4 regions of the Ewingella sp. S1.OA.A_B6 genome follow, and region 1 is predicted to be linked to each of the others. Evidence: predicted binding sites of a transcription regulator. Region 1 holds the regulator's gene; each other region holds the start of a gene.
What was found. Region 1 encodes CRP, which controls carbon source genes, mostly activating them, when cyclic AMP is high. Its sites were predicted from a motif close to ATGTGANNNNNNTCACAT; they were not measured.
Positions count from the first base shown of each region.

Region 2: a site for CRP is predicted at 1,311-1,328, ahead of udp (uridine phosphorylase). Genes of this name have one in related genera too.
Region 3: a site for CRP is predicted at 1,161-1,178, ahead of cdd (cytidine deaminase). Genes of this name have one in related genera too.
Region 4: a site for CRP is predicted at 979-996, ahead of ompW (outer membrane protein OmpW). Genes of this name have one in related genera too.

Region 1 covers NZ_JBLJFK010000009.1:15,489-17,695, reverse strand. The annotation lists gene argD (bifunctional acetylornithine/succinyldiaminopimelate transaminase) at 1-639, shown strand, start outside; gene crp (cAMP-activated global transcriptional regulator CRP) at 702-1,334, opposite strand; gene ACMV8I_RS15740 (OsmC family protein) at 1,696-2,103, shown strand; gene ACMV8I_RS15735 (phosphoribulokinase) at 2,144-2,207, opposite strand, start outside.
Region 2 covers NZ_JBLJFK010000010.1:20,571-22,777, forward strand. The annotation lists gene ACMV8I_RS16370 (tyrosine-protein phosphatase) at 1-270, opposite strand, end outside; gene udp (uridine phosphorylase) at 426-1,181, opposite strand; gene katE (catalase HPII) at 1,450-2,207, opposite strand, start outside.
Region 3 covers NZ_JBLJFK010000001.1:1,753,044-1,755,250, forward strand. The annotation lists gene artM (arginine ABC transporter permease ArtM) at 1-108, shown strand, start outside; gene ACMV8I_RS08210 (arginine ABC transporter substrate-binding protein) at 332-1,066, shown strand; gene cdd (cytidine deaminase) at 1,238-2,122, shown strand.
Region 4 covers NZ_JBLJFK010000001.1:833,789-835,995, forward strand. The annotation lists gene ACMV8I_RS04110 (YciC family protein) at 48-800, opposite strand; gene ompW (outer membrane protein OmpW) at 1,145-1,777, shown strand; gene ACMV8I_RS04120 (BON domain-containing protein) at 1,844-2,158, opposite strand.

The DNA.
Region 1 (2,207 bases):
GTCCAGGGCGAAGGCGGTGTTACGCCAGCCACTCAGGCATTCTTGCAAGGTTTGCGCGATTTGTGCGATGAGCATCAGGCTTTGCTGGTGTTTGACGAAGTGCAGAGCGGCATGGGACGTAGCGGTAAGCTGTTCAGCTACATGAATTACGGCGTTACCCCGGACATTCTGACCGCGGCCAAAGCGCTCGGCGGCGGTTTCCCGGTCAGCGCCATGTTGGCGACGGAAGACGTGGCCTCGGTGATGGAACCCGGCAAGCATGGCACCACCTACGGCGGAAACCCGTTAGCGTGTGCCGTCGCTGAAGCTGCGCTGGATATCATCAACACGCCAGAGGTTCTGGCTGGCATCGGCGAGCGCCGCGCGGCATTTATTCAGGCATTGGAAGCGATTAATCAGAAATACTGCGTATTCAAAGAATTCCGTGGTCAGGGGTTATTGATTGGTGCTGAGTTATCTGACGCCTATAAAAACCGCGCCAGTGAGTTCCATAAAGCCGCTGCCGACTGCGGCCTGATGATGTTGGTGGCAGGCCCTAACGTCATGCGGTTTGCGCCATCCCTGGTGATTGAGTTCGCAGACATCAGCGAGGGGATGAATCGCTTTGAGGAAGCCATTGGGAAAGTGTTGAGCGCTTGAGGTTTCCCTATTCTCCAATAAAAACGGCGCGACAGTTGCCTGTCGCGCCGTTTTTCAGGGAATCAACGGGTGCCGTAAACGACAATCGTTTTACCGTGAGCGGAGATCAAACTCTGATCTTCCAGCATCTTGAGGATACGGCCAACCGTCTCGCGTGAACAGCCGACGATTTGACCAATTTCCTGACGGGTTATTTTGATCTGCATACCATCCGGGTGGGTCATCGCATCCGGCTGTTTTGCCAGACTCAGCAAAGTTTGCGCGATACGGCCCGTCACGTCGAGGAAGGCGAGGTTACCCACTTTCTCCGAAGTCACTTGCAACCGAGTCGCCATCTGAGCAGAAAGACGCATCAGAATGTCTGGATTAACCTGAATTAACTGGCGGAATTTTTTATAAGAGATTTCAGCCACTTCGCAAGCAGATTTAGCACGAACCCATGCACTACGCTCCTGGCCTTCTTCGAAGAGTCCCAGCTCGCCGATGAAGTCACCTTGGTTCAGGTAGGAAAGTATCATCTCTTTGCCTTCTTCATCTTTAATCAGGACGGCAACCGACCCTTTCACGATGTAGTAGAGCGTTTCGGCTTTTTCACCTTGGTGAATCAGCGTACTTTTGGACGGATATTTATGTATATGACAGTGAGACAGGAACCATTCGAGAGTAGGGTCTGTTTGTGGCTTGCCGAGAACCATTAGTTATTATCCTCTGTTATTATCGCTGCCCAAAATCACAGGGCTCAGAGTTCCCTGTACGGCGTCTTAAAAATGCGCGCCCTTTTAGCATAAGAACTGTCCAGTAATGCTGCAAGCGGGAGTCGGAGTGTAACAGCGTTATAAATGTTGTTAACACCGTGGTTTCATATGAAAACCACAAACCCATCACCGCAATTTACTGAAAAGTATGTATCGGCTCTGTTTGTAGCACAGGTTTGAGCGAGTGTCTTCTGTTGTCTCGCTTCAGCATGATGGCGATCGGGTTACGTTGCTGGTTTTTTCCTAAAAGGGTAGTCTGAGAAGAATTCAGTTTAAATGAAAGCAGCGGGAGTAAGGCATTATGCAGGCACGCGTAAAGTGGGTAGAAGGGCTGACGTTTTTGGGTGAATCTGCGTCAGGTCACCAGGTTTTAATGGACGGTAACGCGGGCGATAAAGCCCCAAGCCCGATGGAGATGTTGCTGATGTCGATGGGCGGTTGCAGCGCCATCGACGTAGTGTCTATCTTGCAAAAGGGCCGCAACGATGTGCAGAACTGCGAAGTCAAACTGACGTCTGAACGCCGTGAGGAAGCACCGAGGCTGTTCACTCATATCAACCTGCACTTTATTGTCACCGGAAAAGAGTTGTCAGATAAAGTGGTTGAGCGCGCGGTGTCCTTGTCGGCTGAAAAATACTGTTCGGTATCTCTGATGCTGGGTAAAGCCGCCTCCATCACTCATAGCTTTGAAGTGGTTGAGCCGGAGTGAGTGACTAAATGCCGCAGTGCTTAGGCGTGCGGCATCTTCCTCACTTAATCTTCTTCCCTTCCATCAGGCGCTGCACCAGTGGTGCCATAATCAGCTCCATCGCC
Region 2 (2,207 bases), on a different contig from region 1:
TGGTGCGTGGTAATACTGAGCACCGTGCCAGAGTACATCAGGTTTTGCAGCAACTTCATCGGCATCACGATAGTCGAGGATATGCGTGACCGGGACCTTGCTGAGGAAGTCGCAATCTTTCGCCGTCAGTGCATCAAGTGAGCCGGAGCGGTACAACCAGCCGCGTTTAATGCGGCGTCCATCGGCGGCGGTGTTGCCCCCTAATTCGCGAAAGTTAACACCACCTTCAAGAGGCGTCAATGAAGGGTGAAGCAAGATGGTTGCTGTCATAAAAGGTCCTTTTTCGGGAATTATCTATTCCCAGACCTTAACAGATTCGCGTTGCGAGATAAAAAAACGGGCCCCCGTAGGTAGCCCGTTATAGCCATTTATAACGCTTTATAGCTCTTTATAAATAAGTAAAAGCAAAAGCAACGCCGCGGCCTTTAGATCAGGTGGCGTGCTGCCTCTACGACAATCTTCACCGCATGACTTTCGGTTTTTTTCATCGTCTCGGCATTCGGAATTTCTTGCTGGGTACGGTTGACGATAACGCCCGCCACCATACCAGCACGCAGGCCCTGGCTTGCACACATGGTCAGCAGTGTCGCAGATTCCATTTCATAGTTCATGACGCCCATTTCCTGCCACTCTTTCATCGACTCTTTAAAGCGACGAACCACGCGGCCGGAGTAAGTGTCATAACGTTCCTGACCCGGATAGAAGGTGTCAGAAGATGCGGTCACACCGATGTGAGTTTCTGCGCCAACGGCCTTCGCCGCAGCAACCAGTGCGGTGGTACAGGTGAAGTCGGCTACTGCCGGGAATTCCAGCGGCGCGAAGTGCAGGCTTGCACCATCCAGGCGCACGGCTGCGGTGGTCACCAGTACGTCACCCACATTAATGTGTGGCTGAATCGCACCGGTCGTCCCCACGCGCAGGAAAGTACGGATACCCAGTTGAGCCAGCTCTTCTACTGCAATAGAGGTCGATGGACCGCCGATACCCGTAGAACAGACGATGACAGATTTGCCATCAATTTCGGCGCGCCATGAGGTAAATTCACGATGAGAAGCCAGATGTACTGGGTTCTCCATCAAATTGGCGATCTTCTCGACGCGCTCAGGATCACCAGGAACGATAGCCAGCGTCGCGCCGTTTAAATCTTTTTTGGTCAGGCCAAGGTGGAAAACGTCAGACATAACAAACTCCTCTTTATTTAAGGTCATATTTTCGCAGGAGGACACCCAGCTACTCTACTGATCATTGTGCCGTTATTTCGTGATGAGGATCACTACGATGTAACAACAAAATCAGTGCGTACATTTAAAGTGTGATAAATATCACAACAAAGGCCTAATTTGGTGATTATTAATACTATTACGTTTTTTCTATATGCCCTGAAAAATGCAAAGGCATTGCCCGTTACCAGCCAATGCCTGTTTTAAAGCACGTAGTGACGTTAACTATCTAGGCGGGGACGCCCTCAGCTTTTACACTGCGTGACCAGATGCGGTGTTTAAACATATCAGCGAGGAAAGTCTCCAGCAGCGCACCTTCGGCTTTCTCACCTTCAACTACCCCTTCCTCAGCCACTCCATCCTCCAGGCCCAGCAAGGATTTGAAACGACGGGCGTCACCGCTCAGGCCAACCACTTTGAGATGCTTATAGGCTTCCAGCACGTAATGCCGCGCATCACCACTCATTAGCAGCGCATCAATGTGGCCATGCGGCACAAGTAATGCATCCACGGTAATAGAAGGAGAACCGGCAAACGTGGCGTCAACCGATAAAGTTGAACCATCATCAGCCACGACTTCCCCTAGGTGACTGGCGAGTAGTTTTGGATGCACGCCGGCCGCCTGTAAAGCCTGCAAAGCATTGAGCACGTCCGCAGCATTGACACCATCGCTGAGCAAAATCGCCACCTGGCGCCCTTTAATAACGCCTTTACCGCTGGCATACAGACTGAGGGAACTATCTTTATCCAGTCCATTTACCGGTTTCGGTGGCTGGGTTTTCAGCGCATCGTCACTGAGGTTAATTCCCAGATTGTTCGCCACTTTCTCCGCTAGCTGCACATCAATATGCGTCAACAAATCGACTACCCGTTCACGAATATAAGCACGTGCCACTTTGGAGAGTTCGAAAGAGAATGCCGCAACAATGTGGTCCTGTTCAACAGGTGTCTGACTTAGCCAGAACAGCCGTGGCTGAGAGTAGAACT
Region 3 (2,207 bases), on a different contig from region 1:
ATGGTGTTTGGTGCAGCTGGCGTGGTTTATCTTTGCGTAAATGGCCTGCTGACGCTAATGATGCGACTGATTGAGCGCCACGCTTTAGCATTCGAGCGGCGCAACTGATTGAGCCCCACGCTTTAGGGGACGAGAAATCGTCCCTTTTTTATGCCTGTCGGAAATGATTTCATTCTTTTTATTAATTTTTTAATCAAATTTATTGCATATAAATTCATTTAATGGCACTTTTATTCTATGTTTTTATTCCCACCAGTTATCAGAATATTTTAATAAAATCAGTAAACTAAGCCATTAATAAAATGTCATTATTTGAACAGGAACATATTGCATGAAAAATCTAATCCTCGCTGCGCTCCTCTCTGCTACTGCTTTTACCGCTACCGCTGCTGATACGATCCGTTTCGGATCGTCCGCTACCTATCCACCCTTCGAGTCGATTGGCGATAATAATCAGATCGTCGGGTTTGATATCGATCTGGCGAAAGCAGTATGTAAGCAAATGCAGGAAACCTGTACCTTCACCAATCAGCCCTTCGATGGCCTGATCCCGGCGTTGAAATTCCGTCGTTTTGACGTAATCATCTCCGGTATGGATATCACTGAGGAGCGCAGTAAGCAGGTCACTTTTACCCAACCCTATTACGCCAACACGGCGATGATTATCGGGCCGAAAGGTAAGTTCTCTTCGATAGCCGATCTGAAAGGTAAGCGTGTAGGCCTGGAAAATGGCACCACCCACCAAAAATACCTGATGGAAAAACATCCTGAGATCACCACAGTCGGTTACGACAGCTATCAGAATGCGATTCTGGATCTAAAAAGTGGTCGTCTGGACGGCCTGCTGGGCGATACGGCGGTGCTCAGTGGCTGGCTGAAATCCAACCCGAATCTGGGCGAAATTGGTGGACTGATTAAAGATCCGCAGTACTTTGGTACTGGCGTCGGTATGGCGGTCCGTCCTGAGAATAAGGAACTGCTGGCGAAGCTTAATACCGCACTGGAAGGAATCAAAGCCAACGGTGAGTTCAAGAAGATCAATGACAAGTGGTTCCCGGTTAATTAATCTCTGAAATGTCCTTCAAATGCCGCCTGCCATGGCGGTATTTCTGCGTAACATCTCTCAATTTTGTAACAACAACGAATGAATTTCATTAAAAAAGTGACGTCTATCACACTTAGTTCATAAGATGACTTCTACACTGTTAAACCGTAACTATTTCGAGATCGAATGTTTATGCACGCACGTTTTCACACCGCTTTTAAGGCACTCCCTGAAAATCTGTCCTCCGCCCTTGAGCCATTTTTGCGACATGATGACTTTCCGGCAATGCTCACTGCGGCAGACGTTGCGCAAGTAAAACAGGCAACCGGTCTGGATGATGATGCACTGGCTTTTGCGCTTCTGCCGCTCGCTGCTGCCTGCTCGATAACGCCGATTTCGCATTTCCACGTCGGCGCAGTCGCCCGAGGAGTTTCAGGTAACTTCTACTTCGGTGCCAATATGGAATTCAGCGGTGCCTCCATGCAGCAAACTGTGCATGCCGAGCAGTCCGCAGTGACCCACGCCTGGCTACGCGGTGAAACAAAACTGGCATCGATCACCGTGAACTACACGCCGTGCGGACACTGTCGTCAGTTTATGAATGAGCTTAACAGCGGTACGGAACTGAATATTCATCTGCCGGATCGCGACGTTGCAACGCTCGGCGACTACCTGCCCTATTCGTTCGGCCCAAAAGATCTGGATATCACCACGCTGCTGATGGATAAGATCGACCACGGCTACACCCTTGAAGCCACTGACACCTTAAGTCAGCAGGCGTTGCTGGCTTGTAACCAGAGTCATGCGCCTTATAGCCAGTCACATAGCGGCATTGCCCTGGAGACGCACAGTGGCAAAGTTTTCGCCGGCCGCTATGCAGAAAACGCCGCCTTCAATCCAAGCCTGCCACCATTACAGGGCGCGCTGATTTTGCTGAACCTTGCAGGTGAAGACTATCTGCAAGTACGTCGTGCGGTGCTGATTGAGCGCCCGCAACCGCTGGTCAGTCAACGTGATGCAACCCGCTCGACGCTGGCGGCAATCGGATGCAGTGAGCTTACCGCTCTGACATTGTAATTTTCCGGTAAAAATATTGGCGGGCGCGCTTTCCAGCCGCCCGCCAATGCACCATGATTTGAAATCCTCTCTTGCCATTGTTACC
Region 4 (2,207 bases), on a different contig from region 1:
AAAAGAAAAGGGCGCCAGCGCACCCTTTCAGAGACTATTGATGATATTCAGACACGCAATTTGGAGTAGAGACGGAACAGGTAAATCAGCAACAAAGCTGAAATCAGGTTGCTCAGCGTACTCAACACGACGGTCGCGGCCATGGCGGGCAGAATCGTCAGATGGCTTACCGCCAGCAGGACCAGCATCTTGGCTGCCAGCCAGAACATAATCGCCGGGAATAATAGACGTGCATTGGCGAAGGCCAGCTTGCTGCTGATTTTAATCGACTTAAATACGCCCATTTTCTCAGTGCTGCTGATGACCGGCGCCATAGAAACCGCTACTGCAATCAGTACGCCAGGGACGATAAACAGCGTCAGGCCCAACTGAACCAGCAGCGTACAGACCAGCATCAGCCCTAACAGGCGCGGCAGAATTGGCGCAGAAGCACCAATTGAACGCAGGGCGCTGGTCGTCATGCCATTTGACACCATTTGAATCAGCGTCAGCATCCCACCAACCAGCAACACATTGCCGACGAGTGCAGAGAAGGTTGCTGCAGCTGAGACTTTGAGCAGCACCATCTGCTGTTCCGGTGACATGTTCTGAATAAGTTCCTGCAAGCTCATGCCTGTCGTGCCTGACAGGTCATCACTGGTTGCGCTGAGCAGGCTCAGTTGATCGGCACCAGGGATGAAGAGTTGATTTAAAATGACGGTAATAAATGCGGTCAATAGAGCCAGCAGCAAAATGCTGGTCAGCTGGTTACGCATAAAATTGAAACTGTCACGGTACAACGTGCTGGCCGTGATAGGCATGAACGCTCCTTGGCAAAATAATCGAAAGACAATCAGTCGGGGATTGTACCCTGTAATGTGGCACGGTGGCACCCTGCCAATGATATCTGATTCATTTCTTGTTGTTCAGCCTGTTCAATTGCGAAACGCTAAAAGGGGAACCGTTGTAAAAATGGATAGTAGGATCTTTATTCCTTTGTTTTGATGTAGATCAATTCTTTCTTTTTTAGAGATTTAGATCAGATTGTCGGGGATGCATTTTTCGAAAATTTGTTTTAAAGATGTGATCCCGCATTGATCAAATCCTGGCAAATAGTAGGTATTATTTGCGCGGAAATAATTAATCCATACAAAGGGAAGGGATAATGAAAGCAGCATATTGGGCATTAGTTGCGGCAGCGGCACTTCCGGCAGTTGCGAGTGCACATCAGGCAGGAGATGTGATCTTTCGGGTAGGGACAGCCACTGTGCGGCCAACCGAAGGGTCAGATAACGTACTGGGCCTGGGGTCGTTTGATATTAGCAATAACACTCAGATGGGCATGACTCTTGGTTACATGTTCACCGACAACATTGGGGTGGAGCTGCTTGCGGCCACGCCATTCCAGCATAAAGTTGGACTGCAAAGCACCGGAACGATCGCCGAAGTAAAACAATTACCGCCGTCATTAATGGCTCAGTACTATTTTGGTGATAAGCAGGACAAGTTGCGGCCATACCTCGGTGTGGGTATCAACTACACCACATTCTACGATGCCAAATTCAACCAGACGGGCAGCGATGCCGGGCTGACTGATCTGAGCGTAAAGGATTCCTGGGGTGTGGCAACGCAGGCAGGTCTGGATTACAACCTTGATGACAATTGGCTGATTAACATGTCTGTGTGGTGGATGGATATTGATACTGAAGTTAAGTTCAAAGCCGGTGGTGAGCAGCAAAACATCAACACCCGGATCGACCCATGGGTCTTTATGTTTGGTGCGGGCTATCGTTTCTGATCGTCAGGACAAAAATTAAAGAGGCGCTTTTGCGCCTCTTCGTCTTTAGTTAAACCAATCGAGGGTTTATTTTACGCGAGTATCATTTTCGATGGATTTAACACCAGCCACGCTACGAGTGACTTCAACCGCACGGTTTGCTTCAGCCGGTGAGCTGACAAAACCGCTCAACTGTACACGGCCCTTGAAGGTTTCTACGCTGATTTCACGCGACTTAATGGTTTTATCCGCCAGCAAAGCAGATTTCACTTTGGTGGTGACTACCGTGTCATCCAGATAACCGCCAGTGCCTTCTGATTTCTTAGTTGGCGCACAAGCCGCTACAGCCATGACGACAACAGCTGCCATGCAAAATGCCGACAAAGTCTTGAATAACTTCATAAATAACTCTCCATGCCAAGTTTGAAACTCATTAAATGATGAGTAACGT